DNA from 2 places in the Acinetobacter sp. R933-2 genome. Region 1 is predicted to be linked to the other one. Evidence: predicted binding sites of a transcription regulator. Region 1 holds the regulator's gene; the other holds the start of a gene.
What was found. The regulator PhoB, encoded in region 1, activates phosphate uptake and scavenging genes when phosphate is short. The targets are predictions, from matches to a motif close to TGTCATNAANCTGTCATAA.
Positions count from the first base shown of each region.

Region 2: a site for PhoB is predicted at 1,147-1,165, ahead of HX005_RS15985 (porin). Genes of this name have one in related genera too.

Region 1 covers NZ_JACAIJ010000016.1:42,589-50,637, forward strand. Annotated here, with positions in the region: gene HX005_RS16265 (TauD/TfdA dioxygenase family protein) at 1-157, opposite strand, end outside; gene HX005_RS16270 (YncE family protein) at 423-2,717, opposite strand; gene HX005_RS16275 (SDR family NAD(P)-dependent oxidoreductase) at 2,925-3,770, opposite strand; gene HX005_RS16280 (TetR/AcrR family transcriptional regulator) at 3,976-4,680, shown strand; gene phoB (phosphate regulon transcriptional regulator PhoB) at 4,927-5,637, shown strand; gene phoR (phosphate regulon sensor histidine kinase PhoR) at 5,660-7,018, shown strand; gene asd (archaetidylserine decarboxylase) at 7,085-7,936, opposite strand; gene HX005_RS16300 (sulfurtransferase) at 7,933-8,049, opposite strand, start outside.
Region 2 covers NZ_JACAIJ010000015.1:63,570-71,618, reverse strand. Annotated here, with positions in the region: gene HX005_RS15985 (porin) at 1-1,010, opposite strand, end outside; gene HX005_RS15980 (HIT family protein) at 1,267-1,680, opposite strand; gene HX005_RS15975 (YARHG domain-containing protein) at 1,734-2,003, opposite strand; gene HX005_RS15970 (hypothetical protein) at 2,914-3,150, shown strand; gene HX005_RS15965 (UDP-2,3-diacylglucosamine diphosphatase) at 3,152-3,868, opposite strand; gene HX005_RS15960 (peptidylprolyl isomerase) at 4,001-4,510, opposite strand; gene HX005_RS15955 (glutamine--tRNA ligase/YqeY domain fusion protein) at 4,678-6,402, shown strand; gene HX005_RS15950 (SMI1/KNR4 family protein) at 6,493-6,972, shown strand; gene HX005_RS15945 (helix-turn-helix transcriptional regulator) at 7,365-8,049, shown strand, end outside.

The DNA of each region.
Region 1 (8,049 bases):
GAGCTTTGAAAAAAATCACTTTATATTGCAATAATGCTTGGTTAATTTCATCAATCACATGTGCTTCAAGTTCTGAAGATAGTTCCACATTTGCAATTTCAGCACCAATGCGTCCTGTAATGGGTTTAACTTGAATATGTTTATAGTCATGGCTCATCTTTATTTCCTCAATATCTTTATTGTTTGCTATTGCATTGCAGCATTTCTGCCTATGTCTACATCTTGCCTGAATGACTTATTCCAATCTGTCAAATAGGCGACATTTTTATGCTGTATTTTAGATAAAGAAGAAAAATTAAATGATTTAGTCGTCAAACAACTGATGTAACTTTAAAAAATAGCTCAAATACATTGCTCACTTTCTGATTGAAAATAGAATGAACAACAGATTCAAGCTACATAAAATAATTAAAAAAATTGGATCAATCGTCTTGGGTTAAATCCTGTATGTCCAAAACAGTTTGTGCTTGTAATTTAGCAGCATTACGTTTCATAATTTTCTGTGCCTCTGTATCACTTAAATCATAAATCGCGATAATTTTGCTTGGCTGCGCGCCGTAACTACGATCTACAGCGCCAATTACCAAAATTTTTTGCTTATCTAATTCAACAATTTTAAAAGGCTGAAAAGCCAATTTAAATGATTTTACCTGATGTTCAGATGCTGTTTTTGCATCTATAAAATGCAGTAAATATTGATATCTTTCATGACTTTCTTGATCATTTTCTTGATCATCTACAGCCTGATGGTCTAAATAGCTATACTCACTTGCGACCTTTTCAACAAAAAAATGACCAAAGTGATCTAAATTCCCCATGTCATTTAGCTCACGATATTTTTGTGCATAATCACTATCATCATTCTGTTCATCCTGACTGGCTTTAAGCCCAACTTTTTGAACTAAATGGTTTAAACGAGTGTCATAAACCGAAAAATATTCACTATAGCGGTCTTTAGCTTTTACAATATAACGATATTCACTGACATGAGAAACCACAGGATAAGGCACTTCAAAAGGACTATGATAAAAACTCATATCCTGTGTATTCATATAAATATAAGGCTCATCAGACCAATCACCTAAAATTTTAATATTTCCTGAGATCGGGCTAAAACTTAAATCAATTTCACGACAAAAATGCCCTTGATAAGCATCAGGTAAAGCTTTATGTTCAATTTGACCTGTTTGCAGATTAATTTTAGAAATACTGTTTGCAACACCATTATAAACAAATAAATATTCACCACTTTCATCTAATAATAATTTACGTGGATAACGTTCAACTTGATATTTTTCAATGACTTGATTATTTGATAAATTAATTGCGAAGACTTGGTTATAGTCCAAAGAAGTAACATAAGCAATCTGACCATTTTTACTCAAAACGACATCCGTCGCTCCAACGCCTCGACACATATTATGATCACAACCATCTTTTTTTTGCTCTAAAGGATGTTGATAAATCAAATGCTCTTTTAATGTTTTACTATCGAAACGATAAACTGCATTTTTCTCAGAATGCGTATAATAAATATCTTGATCATAAATTCTAAAATCGCCTAAAAAATCTAAATTTTCTAGCTTCCCGATTTGATGAGGAATTTCTTCTAAATTCACGTTATTTTGTACAAATTGCTGTAAGTCTGATTTAGTTTTTTGACACTTAGCAATAAATTGTTGCGCAGACAACTCTACTTGTACAAGAGTATATTCATCAGGTGTTTGACCATCCCAAACATTTCGACACTGAACAGCAGCATTTTCTAAAAGCTTTAATTGAGTTTGTACATGACTCTCTGAAGCTTGAGGCTGCGCTTTAGGTAAAGCTGCCAATAATGCTTGGGTTTTCTTTTGATTCTCAACTGAATTTAAATAGGTTTTAAACTTTTCAGCCCATTGTAAATTTTCTTTGGTTTGATATGAATCATAAAAACGCGTTGATAAATAAAATGCATCATAAGCTTTAATTTGTGCATTTAAAAAATGCCCTGTTTCTAATGCAAAACGATTAAGCTGTGCAATATTTTCCAAATGTTTTTTATAATTTCTTTTTGAATCAATTGTATGAAACTCATCTAATATTTTTTGATATTGGTCAATTTGCCTCACCAATTTCAGCAATTGTTTTTCTTGTTGTTGATAGATTCCCTGCATATTTTCGACTTCACTGCGATATCGTCTATACTGGTTGTCACTTAAAACAGGTAACGGCGCATTAAAATCGATCAGTTTTAAAATGGCTTGATTAAATGCTATATAAAACTGAATCTGTTGTTGAATATGAGCAACATTACTATAAATTTCAGATAAATTTTGATACAACAAGGCATCAATTTTAGATTTTTTTGCGGTTAAAGCACGTAATTCAAGTTGAGCATTTTCTTTAATATAGCGCTGCATTTGTTCTTGCGCCTTATTAAAACGTGGAATTTGCTGTTGTCGTTCATAATAATGTTCTAAATATCTAAAAAATAATGCATCTTCATCATCAACTTTTACATAGTCAGGATATAACCGTAAAATTTCAGGTCTAATTTCCTTATAGCGGTCTTCATCTGTTTGTTCTTCGTTATCTTCTATTGTTTCATTTTCAGATGTTTGGTTCTCTTTTAGTATGGTTGCACTTGCATCTAAATTTGGTCGGGTTTGAGCAAAACTACTTAAACTTAAAGGAAATAATACGGCAAGACTTAAAGCCAACATGCTCTTTTTCATCATCATCATCCAAATTTTTTATCACATAGCAATCAAAGCTATATTTATCATTTGTTCAAAATATCATTTTTTATATGCATGATATTGTATATAAAATAAATGCTTTACCAAGTTTTTCTTATCTTTACATCGACTAAGTCATTTTACGATCAAATAAAAGTCATAAAAAAACCGTCATAACTGACGGTTTTATATATAAAAAATCAATTATTTTGGTTCAAAACGCTTGGTCAGTTTTGTTGCCATCGTTGCAAGCTTTTGATAACCCGTTGGTAATAAACGTTGTGCCAAATCTACAATCACCGCATCGCCACCAATCAATAAACGGCGTTTGTCTGCTAATACTGCATCTAAAATTTCTTGTGCCGCTTCTACCGCAGGTTTACGTAATAGTTTATTAAATGCTTTTGCAGATTTATCAGGATTCATCCCCAATGATTTTAAGCTGTCATTCATACGTGCATCATTTGCAATGTTGGTACGAATACCGCCCGGATGTACACACAGCGCACTCACGCCACATTTTTCAATATCAAGTTCTTGACGTAAAGACTCAGTAAAACCACGCACTGCAAACTTCGTTGCGTTATAACCAGACTGAGTTGGCTGAGCAGTTAAACCAAAGATACTTGAAGTATTGATGATATGACCATCACCTGTTTTCTTGATGTATGGTAAAAATTCTTTCGTGCCATAAACCACACCCCAGAAGTTAATCCCTACGATCCATTCAAGTTCTTCGTAAGTTTCACCTTCTACTGTCGCACCTAATGCTACACCAGCATTATTAAAGATCATGTTGACAGAACCATGATTTTGAACAGTTTCTTCCGCCCAAGCTTTAACTTCTTGTTGTTTTGCAACGTTTACTTTCTTTGATGTAACACGTACGTCATATTGTTTAACTAATTCTACAGTTTCGGCTAAACCTTTTTCATTCACATCACTAATTGAAAGGTGGCAACCTGCTTTTGCTAATAAAATAGCCAGTTGTTGTCCCATACCTGAGCCTGCACCTGTGATTGCAGCGACTTTATTTTTAAAATTTTTCATCGAGTTTCCTTGTTTGAATTTTTGCCGTATGTACGTTCTATATACATACACTCACAGCTCCACTATAATTTTGACAATGACTATTGTCAATATAATATGTTAAGCTTTTCAATGTTGATTAACTTGCTCAGGATCATGACATAACCATCAACGATTTTATGAATCAAACCTTGCAATTTGCATAATTAAGTTGGCACACACTGATATGACAACAGATTTTTTAGATGAAACAACACAACAGGTGCAGGAACAAAAGACACCGAAAAAACTCGTGAAAGAAAGACAGTTCAAAGGAATGTCTCTTTCTGAGCGTAAATTAGCACGTCGTGAAAAATTAATTGAAGCAGGGATCGAAACTTATGGTACTCATGGCTTCTTTTCAGTAACCGTCAAAGATGTTTGTATTGAAGCTAAACTGACAGAACGTTATTTTTATGAATCTTTTAAAAAGAGTGAAGAGCTGTTTCAAACTATTTTTTTACAATTAGTTGATCAGCTACAACACACTGTGATGCAAGGTGTCATGCAATCGTCACCAGATCCGAAACCAATGATTCATTCGGGTTTAATGGCTTTATTTTCTATGCTCAAAGCAGACCCACGTGTTGCACGTATTATTTATGTTGATGCAATGTTGGTTCAAGAATTACATAATCACGCCACAATTCATGAAACTATGGGACGTTTTGACCGCATGATCCATGCCTTTGTTATGTTGATGATGCCGCGTATCGACTATAGTGAGCAGGAAATTTCCTTGGTTTCGACAGGATTAAATGGTTATGTAACCCAAGTTGCTGTGCGTTGGGTCATGGGTGGCTTTAAACTTTCTGTAGAACAAGTTGTATTTGCATGTGAAGCTGTTTTTTTCTCATTGCTCAACTCATTTTCAGAAAAACAAAGCGCCTAAATTGCCCAAAATACTTCTAAAATGCCTCTGAAAGAAAAAGACCTGATATTTTTAATTAAACTGTAAAAATAAAATGTCATCGTTCTTTTAAGTGAAATTTCACATCAATTCACAAGTTTTGTCACAAAAAATTGCAAATAATAGCCGATATCTATTTTTTGCAATGATATTGTCATAATTAATCTTTGTAATAAGCCTGTCATAAATAATAAAACGGTACACCGTTCATACATAGGATATTGCGTTGTGAAAGATGACTATATTTTAATCGTCGATGACGAACTTCCGATTCGAGAAATGATCCATACCTCATTAGATATGGCAGGCTTTCAATGCTTACAAGCAGAGGATGCCAAACAAGCACATCAAATGATTGTCGATCAAAGACCCGCTTTGATTTTATTAGATTGGATGATGCCGGGCGGCGTGAGTGGCGTAGATTTATGTCGTCGCTTGAAACGTGATGAAAGTCTGGCAGAAATCCCAGTCATTATGTTGACTGCACGAGGTGAAGAAGATCACAAAGTGCAAGGACTTGATGCTGGTGCAGATGATTATATGACGAAACCATTTTCAACACGTGAATTGGTCTCTCGTATTAAAGCTGTTTTACGTCGTGCAAATGCCTTAAGTGGTGAAAAATCAATTGATGCAAATGGTTTAATTTTAGATCCTGTAAGTCAACGTGTGAGTTTTGGCAACAGTATTTTAGAAATGGGACCCACTGAATATCGTTTATTAGCCTTCTTTATGACACATCCTGAACGTGCTTATACACGTGCCCAGTTACTTGACCAAGTTTGGGGTGGTAATGTCTATATCGAAGACCGTACAATTGATGTGCATATTCGTCGTTTACGTAAAGTATTAGAACCTTATGGCGCAGACCGTTATGTACAAACAGTACGTGGTACAGGTTACCGTTTCTCTACACGCGCTGATGTCGCTTTAGGTTAGCTTTTTAGGTCAATTTGTTTTTATGTATGAACCCTACCCCGTCCCAGATCTTGCACGTGAACATAAACAATTTCGTTACAGCAGTTTATGGACTTTTGCCAAACAAGATTTACGACTTTTAGCATTTTTATTAGTCATCGGATGTTTTATTGGTTTTGGGATCGGGTATTTTTGGGTCTGCATTTCTTTAGCTTTTGCGACTTTTTTTATTTTCCAACTTCGCTCTTTGTATTTGGTGAATGAGTGGATTTCTAACCGTCCCTATGATGTTCCTCCTAATTTAAGTGGTATATGGGGCGCATTATTATTTAATGTTTATCGTGCGCAGCGCCAAGAACGTGTTGTTCAAGCTGAAATGGTTGGATTGATTGACCGAGCACAATCTTCACTGATTGCGCTTGCTGAAGCGGTGGTTTTAACCGATGAACTGCATCAAATAGAATGGTGGAATCCTGCAGCAGAAAAACTGTTAGGCATCCAAATGCTCGATCGTGGACGTAATATTTTAACCATTATTCGTCAACCGAGCTTTATTGAATATTTTAATAATATTGACCAATCGCCTGATGGCATCAAAATCAAATCTTCAGTTTATGATGAACATTATGTACAAATTAAACTCACCCGTTTTGGTAGCGAAAGTCGTTTACTGGTTGCTTATGATGTCACGCGTGTCCACAACTTAGAACAAATGCGTAAAGATTTTGTCGATAATATTTCACATGAATTACGAACGCCGCTTACTGTTCTAAGTGGCTATATAGAAACATTTACTGATCAAGAAGATCTAAATCCACGTTGGAAACGTGCATTTGACCAGATGCAATCACAAACTCGCCGTATGAATGCTTTGGTGAATGATTTATTACTTTTATCTCGACTTGAAGGTAATAAGCAAATTGCTAAAAACCAAATCATTGAAATGCCTAGTTTAATGAATCAATTATTTGATGATGCTCAAGCCTATAATGTTGATTATGGGCATACATTAAACTTAGATATTGATAGCCATTGTGACTTAATTGGTTCAGATACCGAACTTGCCAGTGCATTTAGTAACTTAATCACCAATGCTGTTAAGTACACCCCTAAAGGTGGCACAGTAACGATGGGCTGGCATGATGATGGTTCACATGGTTATTTTACTGTACAAGATACAGGAATTGGCATTGACCCTAAACACTTACCTCGTTTAACTGAACGTTTCTATCGGGTAGATAGCGCACGTAGCCGTCAAACAGGTGGAACAGGTCTAGGTTTAGCGATTGTCAAACATGTATTGATGCAACACAATGCTTATTTAGAAGTTGAATCAAAAGAAAATCAAGGTTCAACCTTTAAAGTGGTATTTCCAAAAGAACGTTTATATAAACCTGAATAAAACATTTAGCAAGTTTAAGCAAAAATCACCTTCTTTATTGAGGAAAGTGATTTTTGTGATCTAAAATTATAGGCTATGCCCCAAAGCTTCGCCCATTACCACTGTAGAGTTTGCTTGAAATTGAGTATCCCAATTCATTTTATTTTGTTCAAATAAAACGATTGCTGTTGAGCCTAAATAGAAGCGTCCTAACTCATCACCTTTTTCAAGTTTCAATTCATGATGATCAAGTTCAACACGACCAGAAGGTTTTACTTTACCTGTTGCAACTGTTTCTATCCCTGCAACAATCATCGCACCCACCAAGACCACAGCCATACGTCCAAGTTCTGTATCAAATAAGCAAACCATACGCTCATTACGTGCAAATAAACCTGGTACATTTTCCGCAGTGGTTTGATTTACTGAAAATAACTCACCTGGAATATATAACGTTTCTGTCAATGTACCTGCAAATGGCATATGCACACGATGATAATCACGTGGTGATAAATATACTGTCGCAAATTCACCATTTTTAAATGGCGCTGCCAATTGTGGGTCACCAATGAGTTTTTCTACAGAAAAACTTTGCCCTTTCGCTTGAAATACATCGCCTTCTTTGACTTTACCTAATTGGGAAATCGCGCCATCCGCAGGTGAAACAATACTGTTTGCATCTGTATCGATTTCACGGACACCCTCTTTTAAAGCACGTGTAAAAAACTCATTAAATGATTTGTATTTCAAAGCATCTGTTTGTTGTGCAATTGATAAATCAATGCCGTACTGTGCTTTAAAAGCTTGAATCGCAATATTTTTTATAATTAAATTTTCACTTGCTGCAACTTTTCCAACCACACGGCTCAGTTGTTGTTGAGGTACAAGGTTTTGCGCACGAATAAAAAGTTGTTTTTTCAAATTTGAGGCTAGACTCACGACGGTGATTCTCCACTAATAATTGGACTGTCGAGGCGATTGCCCCATTCGCTCCACGCACCATCATAAGCTTGAATATCCCAACCGAGCAATCGCCCTAAAATATAAGCCAA
Region 2 (8,049 bases), on a different contig from region 1:
TGTGCTAAGACACCATAGAAACGCGTTTGTTTGTTAAAGTTATAGTCAACACCTACACCATATTGGTCAATTTTACGGTCTGCCATGTTATCAGCTGTGGTTTCAGCAGATTGATATTGTGCTTTTAATGTCACAGGAGTATCTGGAATAGTATAACCCGCAGTAATTGCCCATGCTTGTTCTTCAGCAGAAGCAGCTTCAGGCTTGAGTTTTGCCGCAGCTAATGCAGCAGCAGAAGGCGAGTCTGAAAGTTCAGCATGTTGCCATAATGCACCGAAGACTAAACCTTTAGCCCCTAAAGCACCTAAGTCTAAAGAACCCGTAACACGATAAGCATCAGATTCAACATCTTTTAAGCTAAGTGCCGCATAGTCACCTGGAACTGCAAAGTTACCCGCAATTGCAGCAGCTAAGCCGATGTCTTTATTTTCGTAAGTAATTGACGTCGATACACCACTAAAGCTGTCATTTTCTTTTGTTGTATATTCGGTTGAATTATGTTCGCCTACAAGCGCCATAAGGTTAAATTGTAAACCTGGAATAATAAGGTTTTTATCTGTTTCAAAACCAACAACGTTTTTTAGACGTTCTTCACCATGCATCATTTTGGTAATGTCTAGGTTTGTATCATCATTGAAAATATCTTGATATTTACCAGCAGCAGTTTTGAAATAAGAATCGTAGTTACCTGCTTTTACTGTACCAATGTTTTTAAATTTAAGACCTAAGAAGCGGTTACGAGCGCTCCAATCTGTATCTGAACCTGATCCATCAGTTGAAACTGCCCATTCTGCTTGATATACAGCAGCAATATTATCAGTTAATGCTTCTTCACCCTTAACACCAATACGAGAAGCATTTGAATTTAATTGAGTTTCATCGTTGTCTGCAAAATCGTAATTTTGAACTTGATTTAACGAAACATTGAGCTTACCGTACAATGTTGGCGCTGCTTGCGCTGCGCTTAAGCCGAATGATGCAACTGCGGCAGCGAGTAGCACTTTTTTCATTGAGATTTCTCCAAATCGATTCTGTCGGGCATGAGCCTGTCACTTTTTTATATTGAGTAAGCAAGAAACAAATTTTTACGAGACTTACTCACTTGGATGCAGTATCTGCAAACTTTGTTACAAATGGGTGAAGACCAGATGACATTTTGATGACGAAAAACCAAATCAATCAAAAAAATTACTAAAATAGACAATGAATACAAATAAAAAAGAGGCAATAGATGCCTCTTATTTTCTCTATTAAGAGATGCCAAAATTAAAGAGCTGCTTTAATTTTTTCAGCTAATGTTTTAATTTTTTCTTGATCACCTAATTGTGCTGCGTGTTTACCAAGTTCATGTACTGAGCTTGGAATTAAGTGAAAATGTACATGTAGCACAGTTTGACCTGCTGCAGTACCTGATAATTGCATTAAGACAATACCTTCAGCACCAAGTGCTTTTTCTATTGCTTTGGCAATTTTTTGTACAATCTGAATGGTATATGCGGCAGCATCAGGGGGTAAATCAAGTAAGGTGACTGCTGGGGTTTTGGGGATGACTAAAGTATGACCATCGGCTTGAGGCATAATATCCATAAATGCAAGAACATATTCGTCTTCATAAACTTTGATTGCTGGAAGTTCATTACGTAAAATTCGTGCAAATATATTTTGATCATCGTAAGTCATCTTTTACTCCTTGCTAAATGACTGTTTTAACGTATTAATTATTACTATAACAGCTATTTACAATTTAGTTCTTTTTGACGAGCTGCTATTTGATCAAGCTTTTGCTGTTCTTTATCTGAAAACTTAGGTTTTGAGGTAAAGCAATTATCATTACCAAATTTAGCTTTAGCTTCAGGATCTTTAAAACAAAAACCTTTCGATGCATAAATGACATTATAGTCATCTTGGAGTTTTTTACATTCTTGTGCAGGATCTGCTGCAAAAGTAGATGAACCGATCAGCATTGCTGTTAAGCTAAGTGTTGCAACATAAAGTTTTTTCATGAGTTAACCTCAATTGGACATATTGGATTGTCACTTATCATTTAGATTATAGGGGACAATCTTTCATTTTCAATGATGAAAAATTATTCGAGTGTAATTTTACTCCATAATTCATTCATATAGTATGTAATACTATTATATATCAATAACTTGTTAATTTAACCTTGAAAAAAATATTTATAGAAGCTCGTGTTTTGCCTTATTCTGCTTTTTTTGTCGATTTATTTATCTCATAGTGAATTCACTGCATTGGGATATATAAATCAATGAATAGAATCATCTTTATACATACTGCTGTAAACCTATCAAAAGATGTTTTTTGTGGTGCAATAAAATGGATAAAATAATTTAGCTTTTTTGGGTTTGAAATGATAACTGGTTTGCATTTTTTTTGAAATTAATTAAAATATGCGAAATTTTTTTGTAGATCGGCTATGTGGAAATTCATAAAAAGTTTTAATACGGTAGACACTTATTTGTTTTTAGCTCTCATTTTATTGGTGACAGTGATTGCTATGCATATGCTGTAAAAGTACTGTGAAAGGCTTCGATTGTGAAGCCTTTAATTTTTGATACATGGTAATTGATTGGTGCTTAAGTAAGAATAAAAAATAAACTTTATTTTAAAATATATAAAAATTTAAAGAAAAATAACCTTTTTTAGGTATTTATTTTCATTCTATATCGCCTATATTTTATATGTGATTAAGCTTGATACTCAGTTTATAGTTATTGTAACTGTAATAAATTGCGATCAAAAATCACTCAAACTGGCATCTATTCATTTTTATTTATAGAAAATTTTATTATTACAATTTAAGTATTGGTTAATAATAGAGTGAAACAAAAATAAATAATGATGTTTATAGTGTACAGTAAGTATTCACAATTAATCTTAAAAAGTAATTATATGAATATATGTATAGGTGGCAGTTGGCATGGTAGCCAACTACTTAAAGGACAGAAATCTAATCATTTTCTTGCTAAAGACAAGGCAACAGGGCAACACATCACTTATGAAAGGTTTGTAATAAAATATGAAAATGAAGTTTGTACTTTTTGGATTGCAAATACTTTAAGTCGCTTGGAAGCAAATGAAAAAATGATGTTTTATTTAAATCAGCTTAAAAAAATTTCAGAAAGTTAAATTAATATTTCCATGTTTTTAAATCATCATCTGCTAATCGGATTGAATTAATCTCTAAAATTTTTGCTTGATTTTGACGCCAGTCACCCAAAACAATCCGCTGTTTACCAAATTCGTTATGAATCGCAGGGCGATGCGTATGCCCATGAATTAGAATATCAACATCGCTGAGGGCTTTTTCTACAGCCTGAGCATTTACATCCATAATTTCATAAGATTTATGTTGTTGAGATTCACGACTTTTTTGACGAAAACCATTGGCAAGTTTTTGTCTAAAACTCAAAGGAGTGCTTTTTAAAATACCCAGTATCATTGGATTACGAATAATTTTTTTAAAACGTTGATAAGAAATATCATCTGTACATAAGGCATCGCCATGTTCAAGACGAATGTTTTGTGTACCCATAGTGAAACTATATGTTTCGGGTAAAAGAATGCCACCAAAACGATTTAAAAATTTTTGACCTAAAGCAAAGTCACGATTTCCAACTTGGAAATAGATTTTATTTCCAGCTTGAGTAAATTGTTTTAAATGCTCAATAATTTCATCTAACCATGGTGCAGTGTAATCGTCACCAATCCAAGCATTGAACCAATCACCCAGTATATAGAGTTGTGTGTTTTTATCTTGATATTGTTCAAGTAAATCTAAAAACCCCCGAACGAGTCGAGGGTGATCAGGTGACAAATGTAAATCAGCGATAAACAGATGGGTCACTTTTTTTCCTAATCTATGGCTATAGACTAATCCCCCCTAAATCCCCCTTTTTCTAAGGGGGACTTCCCATCCATTCGTGTCTGAGCTTTTACTCCCTCCTTTATTAAAGGAGGGGTGGGGAGGATTTAAAAATTATTCAGAAATGATTTTAGCAGATTCGATTACAACATTTTCTAAAGGAACATCAGCATGATAACCACGGTTACCAGTACGCACGCCTTTAATTGCATTCACAACGTCTAAACCTTCAGTGACTTTACCAAATACCGCATAACCCCAACCTTGCGCATTTTTGCCTGAGTGGTTTAGGAATGAGTTATTTGCAACGTTAATGAAGAATTGTGCAGAAGCAGAGTGAGGCGCTTGAGTACGTGCCATTGCAACAGTACCGATGTCATTGCTTAGACCGTTGTCAGCTTCATTTTCAATAGAATCGCGAGTCGCTTTTTCTTTGAAGTTTTCATCCATGCCACCACCTTGAACCATGAAACCATCAATGACACGGTGGAAAATTACGCCGTCATAGAAACCATCACGAACATATTCCAAAAAGTTAGCGACAGTTTTAGGCGCTTTTTCAGAATTTAGTTCAAGAACAATACGTCCTTTATTGGTGTTTAATTCGACTTGAGGAAAACTCATTCTATAATCTCCTGATCATGACTAAAAAAGCCATGGGTTTTTGGTTGAGAGAAGCATAAGCAAACTGTAAACTACAAGGCAAGCAAAAATGCGAATTTCTTTTGTATCCATTCGCAGAAATGCATTTTTATTATCCTATTTTAACTTATAGAAGTGATTTATCAACTATGAAGCCAAATGATGTTGTTTCAGAACTGCCAAAGAACCCGACAACCAATTCTGCACCTGTCGATGCTCAGCAGCAAGAACAACAGACGGGCTTGGACTTTGTGCGTCAAGTCATTACGGATGATTTAGCAGCAGGACGTACTCAAACCGTTGTTACTCGTTTCCCACCTGAACCAAATGGTTACTTGCATATTGGTCATGTAAAAGCAATTTGCCTTAATTTTGGTATTGCAGAAGAGTTCAATGGTGTATGTAATCTGCGTTTTGACGATACCAACCCCGATGCTGAAGAACAAGAATATGTCGATGGTATTGCCAATGACGTAAAATGGTTAGGTTTTGAATGGGAAGGTGCACCGCGTTATGCATCAAGCTATTTTGACCAGTTACACACTTGGGCAATTCAATTGATTGAACAAGGTGATGCTTATGTTGATCTGCAAACTCCTGAAGAAATTCGTTTAAATCGTGGTAATTTTATCGAAGTCGGTAAAAATTCACCTTATCGTGATACTTCTGTCGCAGAAAATCTGGCACGTTTTGAAAAAATGAACAATGGTGAGTTTGGCGAAGGTCAAGCTGTATTGCGTGCCAAAATTGATATGGCATCACCAAACGTGCATATGCGTGATCCAATCATGTATCGTATTTTGCATTCTGAGCATCACCAAACGGGGAATACTTGGAAAATCTATCCAATGTATGACTATGCGCATCCATTGTCAGATGCGATTGAAGGCATTACCCATTCATTGTGTACTTTAGAGTTCGTTGATCATCGTCCATTCTATGATTGGGTTGTTGCGAAAGTTAAGTCACCCTCTGTGCCACATCAGTATGAATCAAGCCGTCTAAATATTGACTATACCATCACCTCTAAACGTAAATTGCGTAAATTGGTGGAAGGCAATCATGTCAACGGTTGGGATGACCCACGTATGCCTACAGTTGTTGGTATGCGCCGTCGTGGTTTTACTCCTGAAGGTTTACGTGATTTCTGTAAGCGTGTTGGTGTAACCAAAGTTGATGGCAGTATTGTTGATGTGGCAATGCTCGAATTCTGTATTCGTCAATCACTTGAAAATACTGCATCGCGTGGTATGGCGGTCTTGAACCCATTAAAAGTGACTTTAACCAATCTTCCTGAAGATATGGATTTAAGTCATGCACGTCATCCAAACGTGGATATGGGCGACCGTATCATTCCTTTAACGTCTGAAATTTATATTGACCGTAAAGACTTTGAAGAAGTACCGCCAAAAGGCTTTAAACGTTTAACTCCTGAAGGTGAAGTACGTCTACGTCATGCTTATGTGATCAAGTGCGATGAAGTGATTAAAGATGCCAATGGTGAAGTGATTGAGCTGAAATGTTCAATTGACCCTGAAACTTTAGGTAAAAATCCTGAAGGGCGTAAAGTGAAAGGTGTGGTGCATTGGGTTTCAGCGAGCAAAGGGATTCCTGCGGAAGTTCGTGTTTATGACCGTTTATTTAATGAAGCAGCACCTGATGCAGATGATGATTTCTTAAAACACTTAAATCCTGAGTCTTTAACAGTGCTTCAAGCGGTGATTGAGCCTGCTTTGGCGCAAGCACAGCCTGAAGATCGTTTCCAGTTTGAACGTGAAGGTTATTTTGTTGCAGATCAATATGACCATACGATTGACAAACCTGTGTTTAACCGTATTTTGGACTTGAAAGACAGTTTTAAACCAAACAAATAATAAATTTGGTTTAAAATCTAAAGCTTTAAAAAACTCAGTTTCGGCTGGGTTTTTTTATTGGTCTGTGGCTCGAAAATATTGAGATAAAATATGGCTGTGATTTTACAAAACTCGACATCAGCAATATTAACCAAAATTTCTGATGAGTTGAGCGGTCTTCCAAATCAGTATATTGATTTTTATAAAAAAACAAATGGAATCATCTTTACAGATTCAGATGAGTTTAGCTCTTATTTGACTGAAATTGATGATGAAATTTCTTTGGAAGCATTATTTCAAATTGATACCAAAAATGTAAATTTTGATCTTTTGGTGATGCAAAGAGAAATAGGAGATGATCTCCCAGATGTATTTTGGATTATTGGTGGCGATGCAGGTGGTAATTTTTATTTATTGCATCGGCATACCCAGCAAATCTGGTACTGGGATCGAACATGTTTATATGGTTGTGATCGTTTAACAGAGCGTGAAATTGGTCAATATTATGCAATGAAGATGAGTTTTTATGAATTACTGACTTTGATTTTTCAACAAATAGAACAGTGCAAAATAATAATTAAAAATAAATGATTTTAGTAACAAAAAATAATATGAAAATAAGTTTTTTAAACGATAGCGGATAAGACTTTAGTCATGTCTTATGAATTTTTCTAATGGTATAAATTTAAATTAAATTAATTATTAAATATTTTAACAGGTGGTAAATTTTTTAATAAAAATATTTTTATAATGTTTAAAATCAAAAAGATATGTATTTTTTATTTTTATTTAAAAAAAATGTAAAAATAATTTTTTAAAAATTTGGTAAATTTTTTATTTTAAAAAGTGATGTGATTAACGTTATTTTAATAGATCATAATGATTATATTTTTTGTAAATAAAAATTTTAAGATAAAGTCAGTTGTAATAACATATTGAATACAATATCATACAAATGTGTAATATTGTGAAATATAAAAGCAATGAAAATACTTGATAAATACTATGAAGAAGTATGTGATTTAATTTATCAAATTCCATTGTGTAAAGATGGGTGGATTAACTTTTCTGAAAAAATATTAACAATTTTTGATGCATCATATATGCATATTCAAGCTATAGATTTTAGTTTTAATGTAGTCTCTTATAGTAATGGTGTAGGTATATTAGATTATAAACATTATGCAGAAGCTGAATTATATTATTTACGTTATCCAATTAATGCTGATCCACGATGGGAACAGTTTTTAGATCCTCAGCGAGTAGGTTGGTATCAGTGTCATACTCACCTATCGGAAGAATTTGTTAAAAATTCTGATTTATATCAAAAAATATTATTACCAATCGGCTTGAGATATGTCGCGACTCATGAACTGATTTGGGATGAAAAAATTTGTATATTTTGGAGTATATCGACATCTGAAAAACGTGGCTTCCTTGATGCTCAAGAGATTGATTTTCTAAATAGTTTGTTGCCGCATTTAAGGCGTATTGTCAGTGCGCAGCGCCATTTATATGAATTATCTCTTGATAATATTGTTGGTTATAATTTAATAGACCGTTTAACATTGCCGATTATATTGCTTAGTTTATCTGGGCAGGTTGTTCATTATAATCCTAAAATGAGACAGTATTTAAAACTTAATGAAGCAATCCAAATTAAAAATA